DNA from 3 places in the Pseudomonas sp. Cab53 genome. Region 1 is predicted to be linked to each of the others. Evidence: predicted binding sites of a transcription regulator. Region 1 holds the regulator's gene; each other region holds the start of a gene.
The links. The regulator FliA, encoded in region 1, starts transcription of late flagellar genes. The targets are predictions, from matches to a motif close to CTAAAGTTTNNNNNNNNNNNGCCGNTAA.
Positions count from the first base shown of each region.

Region 2: KI241_RS00765 (methyl-accepting chemotaxis protein) is a predicted target of FliA. The motif match lies at 2,302-2,329, and genes of this name have one in related genera.
Region 3: flgM (flagellar biosynthesis anti-sigma factor FlgM) is a predicted target of FliA. The motif match lies at 2,570-2,597, and genes of this name have one in related genera.

Region 1 is NZ_AP021902.1:1,724,368-1,729,365, forward strand. Features, by position in the region: gene flhF (flagellar biosynthesis protein FlhF) at 1-699, shown strand, start outside; gene fleN (flagellar synthesis regulator FleN) at 814-1,644, shown strand; gene fliA (RNA polymerase sigma factor FliA) at 1,641-2,384, shown strand; gene KI241_RS07525 (chemotaxis response regulator CheY) at 2,545-2,916, shown strand; gene KI241_RS07530 (protein phosphatase CheZ) at 2,936-3,721, shown strand; gene KI241_RS07535 (chemotaxis protein CheA) at 3,745-4,998, shown strand, end outside.
Region 2 is NZ_AP021902.1:159,758-164,755, forward strand. Features, by position in the region: gene KI241_RS00750 (TonB-dependent siderophore receptor) at 1-615, opposite strand, end outside; partial or broken gene KI241_RS00755 (FecR family protein) at 701-1,695, opposite strand; partial or broken gene KI241_RS00760 (sigma-70 family RNA polymerase sigma factor) at 1,685-2,184, opposite strand; gene KI241_RS00765 (methyl-accepting chemotaxis protein) at 2,438-4,318, shown strand; gene KI241_RS00770 (SRPBCC family protein) at 4,518-4,982, opposite strand.
Region 3 is NZ_AP021902.1:4,709,979-4,714,976, reverse strand. Features, by position in the region: gene KI241_RS20525 (MFS transporter) at 1-809, shown strand, start outside; gene KI241_RS20520 (flagellar brake protein) at 870-1,616, opposite strand; gene KI241_RS20515 (flagellar protein FlgN) at 1,709-2,176, opposite strand; gene flgM (flagellar biosynthesis anti-sigma factor FlgM) at 2,225-2,533, opposite strand; gene flgA (flagellar basal body P-ring formation chaperone FlgA) at 2,706-3,470, opposite strand; gene KI241_RS20500 (chemotaxis protein CheV) at 3,549-4,475, shown strand; gene cheR (protein-glutamate O-methyltransferase CheR) at 4,530-4,998, shown strand, end outside.

The DNA.
Region 1 (4,998 bases):
ATCGCCACGCCGGACGTCGAGCCACTGGAAGAGGGCGGGGTGATTGCCATGGTCGGTCCTGCCGGCATGGGCAAGACCACCACCCTGGCCAAGCTCGCCGCCCGTTATGTACTCAAGTACGGTGCCCAGAGCATTGCGCTGGTGAGCATGGACAGCTTCCGCATCGGAGCCCAGGAGCAACTCAAGACCCTGGGCCGTATCCTCAATGTGTCGGTGACCCACGTGGACCCGGGCCAGTCCCTGGCCCAGGCGCTGGAGCCTTTGCTGCGCAAGCGCGTCGTGCTGATCGATACCGCCGGCCTGCAAGCCAGCGATCCGGCCCTGCGCCTGCAGCTCGAGAGCCTGGCCGGGCGCGGTATCAAGTCAAAAAATTATCTCGTGTTGGCAACCACCAGCCAGAAACAGGTTCTAACCGCCGCATACCACAGCTACAAGCGCTGCGGGCTGGCCGGCTGCATCCTGACTAAGCTGGACGAAACGGCAAGCCTGGGCGAGGTGTTGAGCCTGGCGATCGGTCATGAACTGCCGGTGGCCTACCTGACCGACGGGCCGCGGATCCCGGATGATCTGCATCTGCCGCGCCGTCATCAACTGGTCAGTCGTGCCGTGAGTGTGCAAATGCAGGAAGAACCCAGCGAAGAAGCCATGGCTGACATGTTCGCTGATATCTACCACAGCCCATCCAAACAGGTCGGCTGAGGTTATCATGAGTATTTTTTGTACCTACATCGATGGTCTGCCATGCATTGTTCCGTGTGAACGCGCAGCCAGTAATGTGGCCTCCGTCTAAGTAAGACAAGGTAAAGAACGAACATGGGCAGCATGCATCCCGTACAGGTGATCGCGGTGACCGGCGGCAAAGGTGGCGTCGGGAAGACTAACGTGTCAGTGAACTTGTCCCTGGCTCTGGCAGAGCTTGGCCGACGGGTCATGCTGCTGGACGCCGACCTGGGCCTGGCGAACGTCGACGTGTTGCTGGGGCTAACCCCAAAGCGCACGCTGGCGGACGTGATCGAAGGCCGCTGTGAACTGCGCGACGTACTGTTGCAAGGGCCTGGCGGGATTCGCATCGTGCCGGCCGCCTCCGGCACCCAGAGCATGGTTCACCTGACCCCGGCCCAGCACGCGGGCCTGATCCAGGCGTTCAGCGACATCGGCGACAACCTCGATGTGCTGGTAATCGACACCGCGGCCGGCATCGGTGACTCGGTCGTCAGTTTCGTGCGGGCCGCCCAGGAAGTGCTGCTGGTGGTCTGCGATGAACCGACTTCCATCACCGACGCCTATGCCCTGATCAAGCTGCTGAACCGCGACTACGGCATGAACCGCTTCCGCGTCCTGGCCAACATGGCGCAGAGCCCGCAGGAGGGACGCAATCTGTTCGCCAAGCTGACCAAGGTCACGGATCGCTTCCTGGATGTCGCCCTACAATACGTCGGCGCCGTGCCCTACGACGAAAGTGTCCGCAAGGCCGTCCAGAAGCAACGTGCCGTCTATGAAGCTTTTCCACGTTCCAAATGTGCGCTGGCGTTCAAGGCAATCGCCCAGAAGGTCGATAGCTGGCCGCTGCCGGCCAACCCGCGCGGGCATCTGGAATTTTTCGTCGAGCGTCTCGTGCAACAAACAGCAGGGCCCGTGCTATGACAGCCAGCAGTTACAACCACCTCTACAAGAAATCGGCACGGGACGCCCAGTACGAGTTGATCGAGCGTTACGCGCCCCTGGTCAAGCGTATCGCCTATCACTTGCTGGCGCGGCTGCCGGCCAGTGTCCAGGTCGAGGACCTGATCCAGGCCGGCATGATCGGCCTGCTCGAAGTGTCGAACAAATACGACGCGAGCAAGGGCGCCAGTTTCGAGACCTACGCCGGTATCCGTATCCGCGGCGCGATGCTCGATGAGGTCCGCAAGGGCGATTGGGCACCGCGTTCGGTGCACCGCAACACCCGCATGGTGAGCGATGCGATCCGTGCGATTGAAGCTAAAACCGGGCGTGACGCTAAAGATCACGAGGTTGCGGCCGAACTCCAGTTGAGTCTCGATGATTATTACGGGATTTTGAACGATACCTTGGGCAGCCGCCTGTTCAGTTTCGACGACCTGTTGCAGGACGGCGAGCATGAAGGGCTGCACGAGGATGGCGCGAGTGCTCACATGGAGCCATCGCGTGACCTGGAAGATGAACGCTTCCAGAGCGCGCTGGCCGAAGCGATTGCCAATTTGCCGGAGCGTGAGCGACTGGTCTTGGCGCTGTACTACGACGAAGAGCTGAACCTCAAGGAAATCGGTGAGGTCCTGGGGGTCAGCGAATCGCGGGTCAGCCAGTTACACAGCCAGTGCGCAGCCCGTTTGCGGGGGCGTTTGGGGGAATGGCGAGCGCGCTGATACGCAGTGCGGGGGCGCTGCGAACGAGGCTGGCAGGTACTGCACGGTCTCACCCGTTGTGCTGCGCGCTGTTGTCGAGCGTTGTGCCGGATTGATTGAAATGGCGCGTTCAGGTGCTGGACGCGTTTAAGACTGCTTGGAGGTCGAATTGGACAAGAACATGAAAATCCTCATCGTTGATGACTTCTCAACGATGCGGCGGATCATTAAAAACCTGTTGCGTGACCTTGGGTTCACCAACACGGCCGAAGCAGATGACGGGACCACTGCGCTCCCGATGTTGCACAGTGGCAACTTCGATTTTCTGGTCACCGACTGGAACATGCCCGGCATGACCGGCATCGACCTGCTGCGCCAGGTGCGCGCTGATGAAAAACTCAAGCACCTTCCCGTGCTGATGGTCACCGCCGAAGCCAAGCGCGAGCAGATCATCGAAGCGGCCCAGGCCGGTGTGAACGGCTACGTGGTCAAACCCTTCACGGCCCAGGCGTTGAAAGAGAAGATCGAAAAAATCTTCGAACGCATCGGCTAACGGCGCCCCGGGGGGAGCTATGGATAACGAATCTTCAATGGGCGATTTCGAATCGACCCTGAAAAAACATGCCCGTGAACTGGTCGAAAGCCTCGAAAAAGGCCGTTTTGGCGATGCGGTTCAAATGATCCATGAGCTCAACCAGACCCGTGACCGTGGTCTGTATCTGGAAGTGGGCAAGCTCACGCGTGAATTGCACAGCGCGATTGTCAATTTCCAGATCGACCCGCGCATGCCGCAGGCCGAGGAAGTCTCGCAGATCACCGACGCCACCGAGCGCCTGGGGTATGTGGTCAAGCTGACCGAAGCGGCGGCCAACCGCACCATGGATTTGGTGGAGAGCGCCACGCCGCTGGTCAATGGCCTGAGCGAGGAAGCCCAGGCCTTGAGCACCGACTGGGGTCGGTTCATGCGTCGCGAGGTGGGGGCCGAGGAGTTTCGCGAGTTGGCCCGCCGGGTCGACGGTTTCCTGACGCGCAGCAGCAGCGAAAACCGCGCCGTCGCCAGCAACCTCAACGACATCTTGTTGGCCCAGGACTATCAGGACCTGACCGGCCAGGTGATCAAGCGCGTGACCCAACTGGTTACCGAAGTGGAAAGCAATTTGCTCAAGCTGGTGTTGATGGCCAGCCAAGTCGACCGCTTTGCGGGCATCGAACACGACCGTGAAGCGATGCTTGCTGAAAAAGATCCACAAAAACATCTCTCTCAGGGTGAAGGTCCGCAAATTCATGCCGATAAAAGAGAAGACGTTGTGTCCGGTCAGGACGATGTGGACGATTTGCTGTCCAGCCTTGGATTTTAGCCTGTTTTAGGAGCACCCCATTAATGAGCTTCGGCGCCGATGAAGAGATCCTTCAGGATTTCCTGGTTGAGGCTGGCGAGATTCTTGAGCAACTGTCCGAGCAATTGGTCGAGCTGGAAAGCCGGCCGGATGATGCGGATCTGCTCAACGCAATTTTTCGCGGTTTCCACACTGTAAAAGGAGGCGCCGGCTTCCTCCAGCTCAACGAGCTGGTGGAGTGCTGTCACATTGCCGAAAACGTGTTCGACATCCTGCGCAAGGGTGAGCGTCGCGTTGATTCGGAGCTGATGGACGTGGTGCTTGAAGCGCTGGATGCGGTCAACAGCATGTTCAGCGAAGTGCGCGAGCGCTCGCCGATTACCCCTGCCACGCCTGAGCTGCTCGCTGCGCTGTCGCGCCTGGCCGAGCCTCAGTCGGCGGATGAAACCGCTGCCGTGGCCGAGCCGGTCATTGAAGAACCGGCCGTCGAGGAACCCGTCGCCGAGGAATCGGGCGACATCACCGATAACGAATTCGAACAACTGCTGGACTCCCTGAGCGCCGCCAAGGCCCAGGCCGAGGCGCCGGCGGCTCCGGCTGCCGCACCGGCGGGCGATGCCGCTGCCAGCGATGAAATCACCGACGCCGAGTTCGAGTCGTTGCTCGACCAGTTGCATGGCAAGGGCCAGTTCGCCGTCGATGCCGTCGCGCCTGCGGCGGCCCCGGCCGCCCCGAAAGCGGCGGGCGACAACTCGGACATCACCGACGACGAATTCGAAGCCTTGCTCGATCAGTTGCATGGCAAGGGTACCTTTGCCGTCGACGCCCTGGATTCGGCCATCGCTTCGGCGCCAAGCCCGGCGCAACCTGCCGCCGCTGCGGCCGGCAGCGACCTGATCAGCGACCACGAATTCGAGTCGCTGCTGGACGAGTTGCACGGCAAAGGCAAATTCACCGAAGTCGGCACGGCTTCCGCTACGGGGGCTGGCGCTGCGACGGCTGCACCGGTGGCCAAGGCCGCGCCGAAACCGGCTGCCAAGGCGCCGGAGCCAAAGGCCGAGACACCTGCGCCCGCGGCCAAGCCAGCCGCTGCGGCCGCGCCAGCACCGGCTCGTGCCGCGTCGGCGCCGCCAGCGGAAAAACCAGCCAGCGAAGCCGAGACCACCGTTCGGGTCGACACCGCACGCCTGGACGAGATCATGAACATGGTCGGCGAACTGGTGCTGGTGCGTAACCGCCTGGTGCGCCTGGGCCTCAACAGCCAGGACGAAGCCATGTCCAAGGCCGTGTCGAACCTC
Region 2 (4,998 bases), 1.6 Mb from region 1:
GGTCAGTACGCCGGGGCTATAACGCATGGCCTGGGACACGGTTTGCGCGCCTTGGTCGTCCATTTGTTCGCGGGTAACCACGGACACGCTTTGCGAGGTTTCCCGCAGGGCGGCGCTGGTCTTGGTGGCAACCTGGCTGTGGGTGGCGTTGTAGCCTTCCATGCTGCCCAAGGCGTTGCCCAGCGCGAAACCCTTGATGTCCGTGGTGGGCAGTTCCAGGGCGTTGTCGGCGGGCGCGGCTTGCAGCACGTAGCTGCTGCCGTCCTGGCTGACCGCAACCAGGCCCGTTCCGCTGAGCAGGTGGCTCAGGGCCTGGTCGGGCGAATAGTCGCCCTTGAGTCCGGGCGATTGGACGCCGCTGGTGTGGGTCGGCGTGCTGGCCAGGGTGATGCCGGCCTGGCGGGCGAATTGATTCAAGACCTCGCTCAGCGGGCCAGCCGCGATGTTGTAGCGCTGATGGCTGGCCGTCACGCCATGGTCGGCGGCGACCGCCAGCAGCGGCAGGGCGCCGACGCCCAGCACGGTGCAGAACAGCGCGGCGTGGACCGCCTGGCACAACAGGCCCGGTTGCGCGCGCAGGCCTAAGGAATTGCGGTGAAGTAAGCGCTCAGTCATTGTGGGTTCCATTGGAGTCGCTGAAGGCAGATAAGCGTTGCTTACTGTCCTAGCCGGACACCGGCTCGAAACCCGCCAAAAAAAATCAAGCCAGCCGTTCCACCGTGACCCACCACCGGGTTCGGTAGCGTATCTGCACCGGCAGCGTACGGGGCAGGACCGCCAGCAATGTGTCGGTGTCCTCCAGGCGAAACACCCCTGACAGGCGCAGGTCGGCGATGGACGCCGCGCACTTCAGCAAGCCCGGGCGGTAGCGGCCCACCTCACTGAGAAAGTCCTCCAGGCGCATGTCGCGCGTGACGATCAAGCCGTCCGCCCAGGCACTGGTGTCCATGTCCAGCGAGGCCGCCAGCGTCGTGGTCGACGGGGTGAGCACATAGCTTTGCCCGGCAGTCACCTGGAGGGGCGCACCACTGCCGCTGGAGTGGGAACGGATCGCCACCGTGCCGCGGGTGACGCTCAAGCGCGTGCAGTCGCTGTCCTGGCGCACGACGAAGCGCCCCTCGACGGTCTCGAACAGGCCGTGTCGGCTTTGTACCCGCAAGGGCCGCGCGGTGTCGCGGTTGCAGGTGAGCATGATTTCCCCGCGCACCAGGGTCACCCAGCGATGGTCGGCGTTGAAATCCAGGTTGGCGGCGCTGTGGGTATTGAGTTCGAGGCGGGAGCCGTCCGGCAGCTGGAAGCCGCGGCGTTCGCCCGTGGCGGTGGCGAAGTCGGCGCTCCAGGGTTGCCAAGGCGACGTTTTGCCCAGCCAGGCGACACCCCCACCAGTACAAGGCCCGACAGCAGCTTCAGCGCCTGGCGGCGAGCGAGGCGCTGGGCGCTGTTTTCCAGGGTGTCGAGGGCCGTGTGGACGCCGGGCACTGCCCGCAGGTTCGTGGTCAGTTCGCTGTGCAGCGATTGCACCCGTTGCCAGGCCCGTTCGTGCGCCGGGTCGGTCGCGCGCCAGGCGTCGCATTGTCGGCTCAGGGCAGGATCGGGGGCGTGGTTGCGCAGGCGCAGCAACCAGTTGATCGCTTGCCTGACGACCTGTTGCGACGGATCACTGGGGCGGGGGGCGTCCAGCGGTTCAGCTTTCATAGCGCAACACATAGCAGTGGTACAGCGCATCGGCGACATGGCGCTCCACCGATCGCAACGAGATCCCCATCTGTTCGGCGATCTGTTTGTAGGTGAGGCCCTCGCACTGGGCCAGCAAAAAGGCCTTGCGCACTTTTGGCTTGAGGCCTTCGAGCATCCGTGCGATGGCTTCCAGCAGTTCCAGAATCAAGGCCTGGGCTTCGGCCCCGGGGTTTCGGCGGGCGGCAGGTGGGCAATGGTTTCAAGGTAGGCGCGCTCGATTTCTTCCCGGCGCCAATGATCGATTACCAGGCCATGGGCGATGGTGCGCAGGAACGCCCGCGGGGCCTTGAGCTCCAGGCGTTCGCTGCGTTGCAGTAGGCGCACGAACGTGTCCTGGGCCAGGTCCGCCGCATCGGCGGCATTGCCCAACCGGGTGCGCAACCAGGTGTTGAGCCAGCCGTGATGATTGCTGTAGAGCGCCTGAACTGCAAACTCGGGAGACGACATGAACGCGACGGGCCTGGTATCACAAATGATAATAGGTCGCATTGTCATCATGGTCCGATGAATTTGCAACCACCGTTCGCCCCGCCATGGCCTTCCGTCGCCCATTTCTGTTAAGCGCTCATTTTTTTCAGGCGTTGGCCGACAGCCTGATATGTGTGCACCAAAGTGGAGCGGACCACCTGTCCTGCCCGCGCTGTTACATGGATTGTTGCAACCGGAATGCACCCCACTCCCTGCATAAGAAGCCTCGTCGATGAATCTGAAGTTCAGCCACAAAATCCTTCTAGCCGCCTCCGGTGTGGTGGTGCTGGCGTTTGCCCTGTTCACGTTCTACAACGACTATCTGCAGCGCAACACCATCGGCCGTAGCCTTGAATCCTCCATCGCACAATCCGGCGACCTCACGGCCAGCAGCGTCCAGAACTGGATGAGCGGGCGCGTGCTGGTGCTGGAGAACCTGGGGCAGAACATCGCGCACCAGGGGGCTGCCGCCGACCTGGCGGGGCTGGTTGACCAACCGGCGCTGACTTCCAATTTCCAGTTCACCTATGTGGGCCAGGCCAACGGGGTCTTCACCCAGCGGCCCGACGCCAAAATGCCTGACGGCTACGACCCGCGCCAGCGCCCTTGGTACAAGCAGGCGGTGACCAGCGATAAAACCATGCTGACCCCGCCGTACTCGGCCGCCGTCGGTGGCCTGGTGGTGACCATTGCCCTGCCGGTGAAGAAAAACGGTGAACTGCTGGGCGTGGTGGGCGGCGACCTGAGCCTCGATACCCTGGTGAAGATCATCAATTCGGTGGATTTCGGCGGTATCGGCCATGCGTTCCTGGTCAGCGGCGACGGTCAAGTGATCGTCAGCCCGGACAAGGACCAGGTGATGAAGAACCTCAAGGACATCTACCCAGGCACCCCGGTGCGCATCGGCAAGGGCATCCAGGAAGTCGAGCTGAACGGGCAGGACCGGATTCTCTCGTTCACCCCAGTCACCGGCCTGCCGGGCGCCGAGTGGTACATTGGCCTGTCGATCGACAAGGCCAAGGCCTACGCGCCGCTGAGCCAGTTCCGTACCTCCGCATTGATCGCGATGTTTGTCGCGGTGGCGGCCATCGCCTTGCTGCTGAGCCTGCTGATCCAGGTGCTGATGCGTCCATTGACCACCATGGGCCGCGCCATGCAGGACATCGCCCAGGGTGAAGGCGACCTGACTCGCCGGCTGGTCGTGCAGGGCAAGGATGAGTTCGCGGTACTGGGGGGCTCGTTCAACCAGTTCGTCGAGCGTATCCATGCCTCGATTAGCGAAGTGTCTTCCGCTACCCGCCAGGTGCACGACCTGTCGCAGCGAGTGATGAGCTCGTCCAACGCTTCACTCGTGGATTCGGATGAGCAGAGTGCTCGCACCAACAGCGTGGCGGCGGCCATCAACCAGTTGGGCGCCGCCACCCAGGAAATCGCCCGCAACGCCGCCGATGCCTCGCAGCAGGCCAGTGGTGCCAGCGAACAGGCCGACGATGGTCGCCAGGTGGTGGAAAAAACCATCCAGGCCATGACCGAGCTGTCGCAGAAGATCAGCCTGTCGTGCACCCAGATCGAAACCCTGAACGCCAGCACCGACAACATCGGCCACATCCTGGACGTGATCAAGGGCATTTCCCAGCAAACCAACCTGCTGGCCCTGAACGCGGCCATCGAAGCGGCCCGTGCCGGTGAAGCCGGGCGTGGTTTTGCGGTGGTGGCCGACGAGGTGCGCAACCTGGCGCACCGCACCCAGGAGTCGGCGGAAGAGATCCACAAGATGATCACCTCGCTGCAAGTGGGCTCCCGCGAAGCGGTGACCACCATGAACGCCAGCCAGGCCTCCAGTGAAGAAAGCGTCGAAGTTGCCAACCAGGCCGGCCTGCGGCTGGTCAGCGTGACGCAGCGCATCGGCGAGATCGACGGCATGAATCAATCGGTCGCCGCCGCGACCGAGGAACAGACCGCCGTGGTGGAAACCCTCAACATGGACGTCAGCCACATCAACCTGCTGAACCAGCAAAGCGTGGCCAACCTCAATGAAACCCTGAGGGACTGCGACGCCCTGTCCCAACAGGCCAATCGCCTGAAACAGCTGGTAGACAGCTTCAAGATCTGATCCACCGCATCGTCGGATCGCCGCTCGGAGCTGGCTCGCTCCCGCAGGGGATTGGGGGTGGACCCGGATCTCGGATCTACCCCGGAACCAGTTGTGGGAGCGAGCTTGCTCGCGATAGCGTCAGTCCAGCCAGCATCACCACCACTGATCCATTGCCATCGCGAGCAAGCTCGCTCCCACAGGAGATGGTGGCCTGGGGTTATTTGAACATCGCCTGTACGTTCCCCATCGCTTCATCGGCGAAGCCTTGCAGGAAGTCCCTGAAGCCCAACGGGGTGTGGGCGTCGGTGTGGTCGGCGATGATGGTCCAGGTGGCGCGGCAGCGGTTGTCCGTCAGGGGGTCGACGCGCATCGCCGCCCACAGGTTGTCGATGCCCAGGGTGTTGTAGATCAGTGTCCAGGTCATGTGCATGGCCTGGTCGTCGCGGCTGTTGAGCTGCTCCACCACCAGGTTCTGCCCATCGGCGAAGAACTTCTTGCGCAGCGACCTCTCGCCCTCGCCCGTCATTTCGATGCGCGCCAGCGCCGGGATGAAACGGTTGAAGCCGCCAAAATCACCTACCACGTCCCACACTTGAGCGGCAGGGGCCGCTACGTCCACCGAGGTTTCGACCTGGCAGGCGTGGGGGTTCTTGATCAGGGTGTCGGGTTGTAATGCAGTCATGGTCTTGCTCCTTGCG
Region 3 (4,998 bases), 3.0 Mb from region 1:
CGCCGATGGAGCCGCGGTTCTTCATCAAGCGCGTCCCGCAGTCGCTCAGCACGGTGTTGGGCTCGGGGTTGATCGTCGGTTCCTTCTATGGCCTGGCGCCGTTGTATGCCTCCCAGCAGGGCCTGTCGACCGAGCAGGTCGGCCTGTTCATGGGGAGCTGCATCTTCGCCGGCCTGCTGGTGCAGTGGCCTTTGGGCTGGCTGTCCGATCGCTACGACCGGGCGTTGCTGATCCGCTGCTTTGCATTGGCCCTGGCAATCTGTGCGATGCCATTGGCGATCCTGTCGAGTGTGCCGCTGGAAGTGCTGTTCATCGCCGGGTTCTTCTGCTCGCTGGTCCAGTTCTGCCTGTATCCGCTGGCAGTGGCGTTCTCCAATGACCACGTCGAGGCGGATCGGCGAGTGTCGCTGACGGCGATGCTGTTGGTGACCTATGGCGTCGGTGCCAGTATCGGGCCGTTGGTGGCCGGGGTACTGATGAAGCTGTTCGGCAGCCACATGCTGTATGCGTTTTCCGCCTTCTTCGCCTTGATACTGGTGTGGCGGATTCGGCCGAAAGCGGTCACCAACCTGCACCAGGTCGACGACGCTCCGCTGCACCACGTGGCCATGCCCGACAGCATGTCGAGCTCGCCGCTGGTAGCGTGCCTTGACCCTCGGGTGGATGAGCAGGTGGTGCAGGAGCAGATGCAGGCGCCGGCCGCATCGGACGTTGAGCCCGAGCCTGAGCCCGAGCCTGAACCGGTTGCAGAAGCCGAAGCGGCCGATGACGAGCCGCAGGCCCCCAGCTTTACTCAAGCCAGGCCGTAATTGCGCATAAAAAAACGGGCAGTCACCGCAAGGGGCTGCCCGTTTTTTTAATGCGGCGGATCAGAGATCATCTTTGTCGAAACGACGGGCTTCGCGCTGGAGCTGGTAGACGAACCGCTCGACCTGGCGCTGCACCAGGCCGCTGATGTTGTGGAAGCGCACGCCAGCGAAGGTGGTGTTGATCCTTTCTTCGAAATGCAGGTAGCGCAATTCGACCGGGGCCGTCATGTTGCCGAAGGGCAGGGCAGCGATGAAGCGCTCGTAGACCTGGCCCAGTTGCAGGCGTTCGGTGATGTCGCCGTCAAAGCGCAGCTTGCAGCCGGTGGCGGAAATGTCCAGCAACTTGCCGTTTACTGCCGCCTTGAGCTTTTCGCCGCCCAGTTCGACGTCCACCAGTTGTGCCAGCTTCAGGGCGGCACGAAAGGCGTTGCGACGTTGATGATAGACCACTTCGTCAGGCAGGGCGCCGCGGTAGCAGCGGCCGTCGCTGGTGTCGCTGATGGTCAGCGGGCCGTTGCTTTCCCAGGCGATGCGCACGCCGTCGTGGAAGCCCTCGACGCGAAATGGCTCGCCCGCCAGCAGGAACCGTTCACCGTCCCGGGGGATCATTTCGTCGAGGGCGAGGGAGTTGTTCTCGCGGTTCACGTCCACCAGGTAGCTCTGGAAGCGTTGGGTGCGTTCGTGGAAGGTGATGATCAGCGGGTCATGGCTATCTTGCAGCATCCGCAGGTTGCCGGAGATTTCCAGGGGCGTGGTAAGGACCTTGGGCGGTTGCGGAGCATCATCCGCGTTTGAGGCATTGAACACGGTGGGTCAATCTCCAGGCAAAATACGACTACAAAGAGCCAGCATTTTGCCAGCATGTATCGCGCGTTGATAGAGCGCCGGCATGGTTCGTTTCATGCCTGGCTGAGCGGGCGGTGCTTGACCATCTTGGCGGTCGAACCGCGAGCGTCATACAGCGTCGGGATTTCACCGCCATTGAGGATGCGCAACTGATTGGCGGTGGCGGCCTGCTGGACCTGGATCGACTGGCCATTGCGCGCGTTGGCGGCCTGGCATTGGGCGAGCAGGTCAGTCAGGACAGCGCTCTGGGCGAGGAGCTGGTCGCCGATCGACGACTGGCTGGCCAACTGCTCGAGGCCGTCGGGGCTGGCGGGCAGGTTGAGGCTGGCGAGGATTTCGCTGCGCTTGCGGCCATGCTGGTCGAGCAAAATGATCAATGCCTGCTTCTGTGCCAGGATGTTTTCCAGCAAGGGCATGTCGCGACCGTGCAGCGCCAGTGATTCGGTCTGCAGCAGTTCCAGCAATTGTTGCGCTGGGACAAAGTCGTCGATGATCAGTTGCAATAAAGTCGTGTCGTGCATGGCTGGCCTTAGGTCTTAAGCGTCCAAAAGCCTGGCGCAGGCGGCGGCCTAGCGCTGGGCTTCGAAGTTGAGCAGTTTGCTGGCTACGCGGTTGCTGTCGACTTTATAGCTGCCATCGGCGATGGCTGCTTTCAACTCGGCCACGCGGGCGTTGTCGACGACAGGTTGATCGCGCAGCTTGTCAGTGACCTTCTGCAACTGCTGAGCCTCATTGCTGAGGTGAACCGACTCTCCATTGCTGACTTGTTCGGCCGGCGTAGACAACGGCGCGGATTTGTCGGCTTCCTTGCTGGCGCTGGTACGCGTAGTGCCTGTCAACGGTGAAGAGCTGTTTAAACGATTGAAGTCGATGACCATGGTAGAAAACCTCTGGATATTTGGACGCTTGCCATGTTTTCGGCCATCCCTAAAAAAACTTTAGGCTCATTTATCCAATGAACGTGCGCACGTCTGCGCTTGCCTTTGCGTAAGGCACAGTCTAGGGAACAGCGAGGTCAAGCGCCAGCTTTCTACCTGCCTGCGTAAAGTACTACATGGCCACTTCCACCTGGCCGGGGGCGATGACCTGAGCCTTGATCACCCGTTGGGAGTTGAGGTTCTTCACTCGGATCTGCTCGCGCATGCCGCCGTTGGACAGGGCCTCGCCGGGCATTCGCACGGCCAGGGTGCCGCTGCGGGCGGTGATGACCACCTGGTCGCCCTTGCGGACCACTTCGGCCTGTTCCAGGTGCACCTGGGTGATGACCTGGTCGGCGACCATTGGTCGGACAAGTTTCTGCCCGATGGCCTCATCCACCGACGTCAGGAAGCCCTGGCTGATCTGGCTGACGTCACGTTCGCGCAGCACCACGTCCTGCGGCTCGACGATCCCGGCCCGCTTGAGCGGACGAGTGGTCGTGACGATTTCACGAAACAGGCGCACCTGGGCGGGCACGAACACCGTCCAGGGCGCGGCGCTGTCGCAGCGCACCTTCACCGTGACGCGGCCCAGCGGGCGGGCCGGGCTTTCCAGCGAGGCAGTCAATTCCTTGTCGCACATCGGCATGCGCAGGCGTGGGTCGAGCTGGTTGACTTCGATTTCGTAGCGACCTTCGGTTTGACTGGTTGCCAGATAGTCTTCTACGGTGAATTCAAGAAAGCCTTGAGTGACGCCGATAAGGAGATCAGGCAAGGTAACCGGAGCCTCCGCGAGAGCCGGGTTGCCCCAGGTGAACAGGCAGGCAGCCAACAGTGCACCGAGCCAGTGGCGGCAGTGAGTGGTCAGGCGTCGAGAAAATGTCGTTTGTGCGTTCATGCCGGTTGAATAGCAAGCCCCGTGCCGTTTAGTGATGAATGCGCGTCGGACCCATTAGCGTTAGGTAGGAGTCAGGGCATGGCGGGAGTAATGGACTCGGTAAACCAGCGGACACAGCTGGTCGGTCAGAATCGCCTGGAGCTGTTGCTGTTCCGTCTCGACGGCCAGCAGTTGTACGGGATCAACGTATTCAAGGTGCGCGAGGTGCTGCAATGCCCCAAGCTGACCCTGATGCCCAAGTCCAGTCCCGTGGTGTGCGGTGTGGCAAACATTCGGGGAGCGACCATCCCCATCCTCGACCTGGCGATGGCGACCGGTTCGGGGCGGTTGATGGACCAGAGCAATCCGTTCGTGATCATCACCGAGTACAACACCAAGACCCAGGGTTTCCTGGTGCGCTCGGTGGAACGCATCGTCAACATGAACTGGGAGGAGATCCATCCGCCGCCCAAGGGCACCGGTCGCGATCACTACCTGACGGCGGTGACCCGGGTCGATAGCCAGTTGGTGGAAATCATCGACGTGGAGAAAATCCTCGCCGAAGTGGCGCCGACCACGGAAACGATTTCCCAGGGTGTGGTGGATGCCGAAACCCAGCACAAGGCGATTTCGCTGCGGGTGCTGACCGTGGATGATTCGTCGGTGGCGCGCAAGCAGGTGACCCGTTGCCTGCAAACTATCGGCGTCGAGGTGATTGCATTGAACGACGGTCGGCAGGCGCTGGATTACCTGCGCACGCTGGTCGACGAGGGCAAGAAGCCGGAAGAGGAGTTCCTGATGATGATCTCCGACATCGAGATGCCGGAGATGGACGGGTACACCCTCACTTCGGAGATCCGCAGCGACCCGCGTATGCAGAAACTGCATATCATCTTGCACACGTCGTTGTCCGGGGTGTTCAACCAGGCGATGGTCAAGAAGGTCGGTGCCGACGATTTCCTGGCAAAATTCCGGCCCGATGACCTGGCGTCCCGGGTGGTCGATCGAATCAAGTCAGTAGAATAAAAGGTCGGGCGCATTGTGCGCCCGGCACATCAATACAATGAAAGAGGCGGTATCTTGTCTACGGGTAATTTGGATTTCGAACAGTTCCGGGTCTTCCTGGAAAAAGCCTGTGGCATATTGCTTGGTGAAAACAAGCAATACCTGGTGTCGAGCCGTCTCAACAAATTGATGGAGCAACAGGGCCTCAAGACGTTGGGCGAGCTGGTGCAGCGCATCCAGACCCAGCCGCGCAGTGGCTTGCGCGAGATGGTGGTGGACGCCATGACCACCAACGAAACCTTGTGGTTTCGCGACACCTATCCGTTCGAGGTGTTGAAGAACAAAGTGCTGCCGGCGGCCATCAAGGCCAGTCCGGGCCAGCGCCTGCGGATCTGGTCGGCGGCCTGCTCGTCGGGACAGGAGCCGTATTCGCTGTCGATGTCCATCGACGAGTTCGAGCGGACCAACATCGGCCAGTTGAAGGGGGGCGTGCAGATCGTCGCCACCGACCTGTCCGGGACCATGCTCAACAACTGCAAGACCG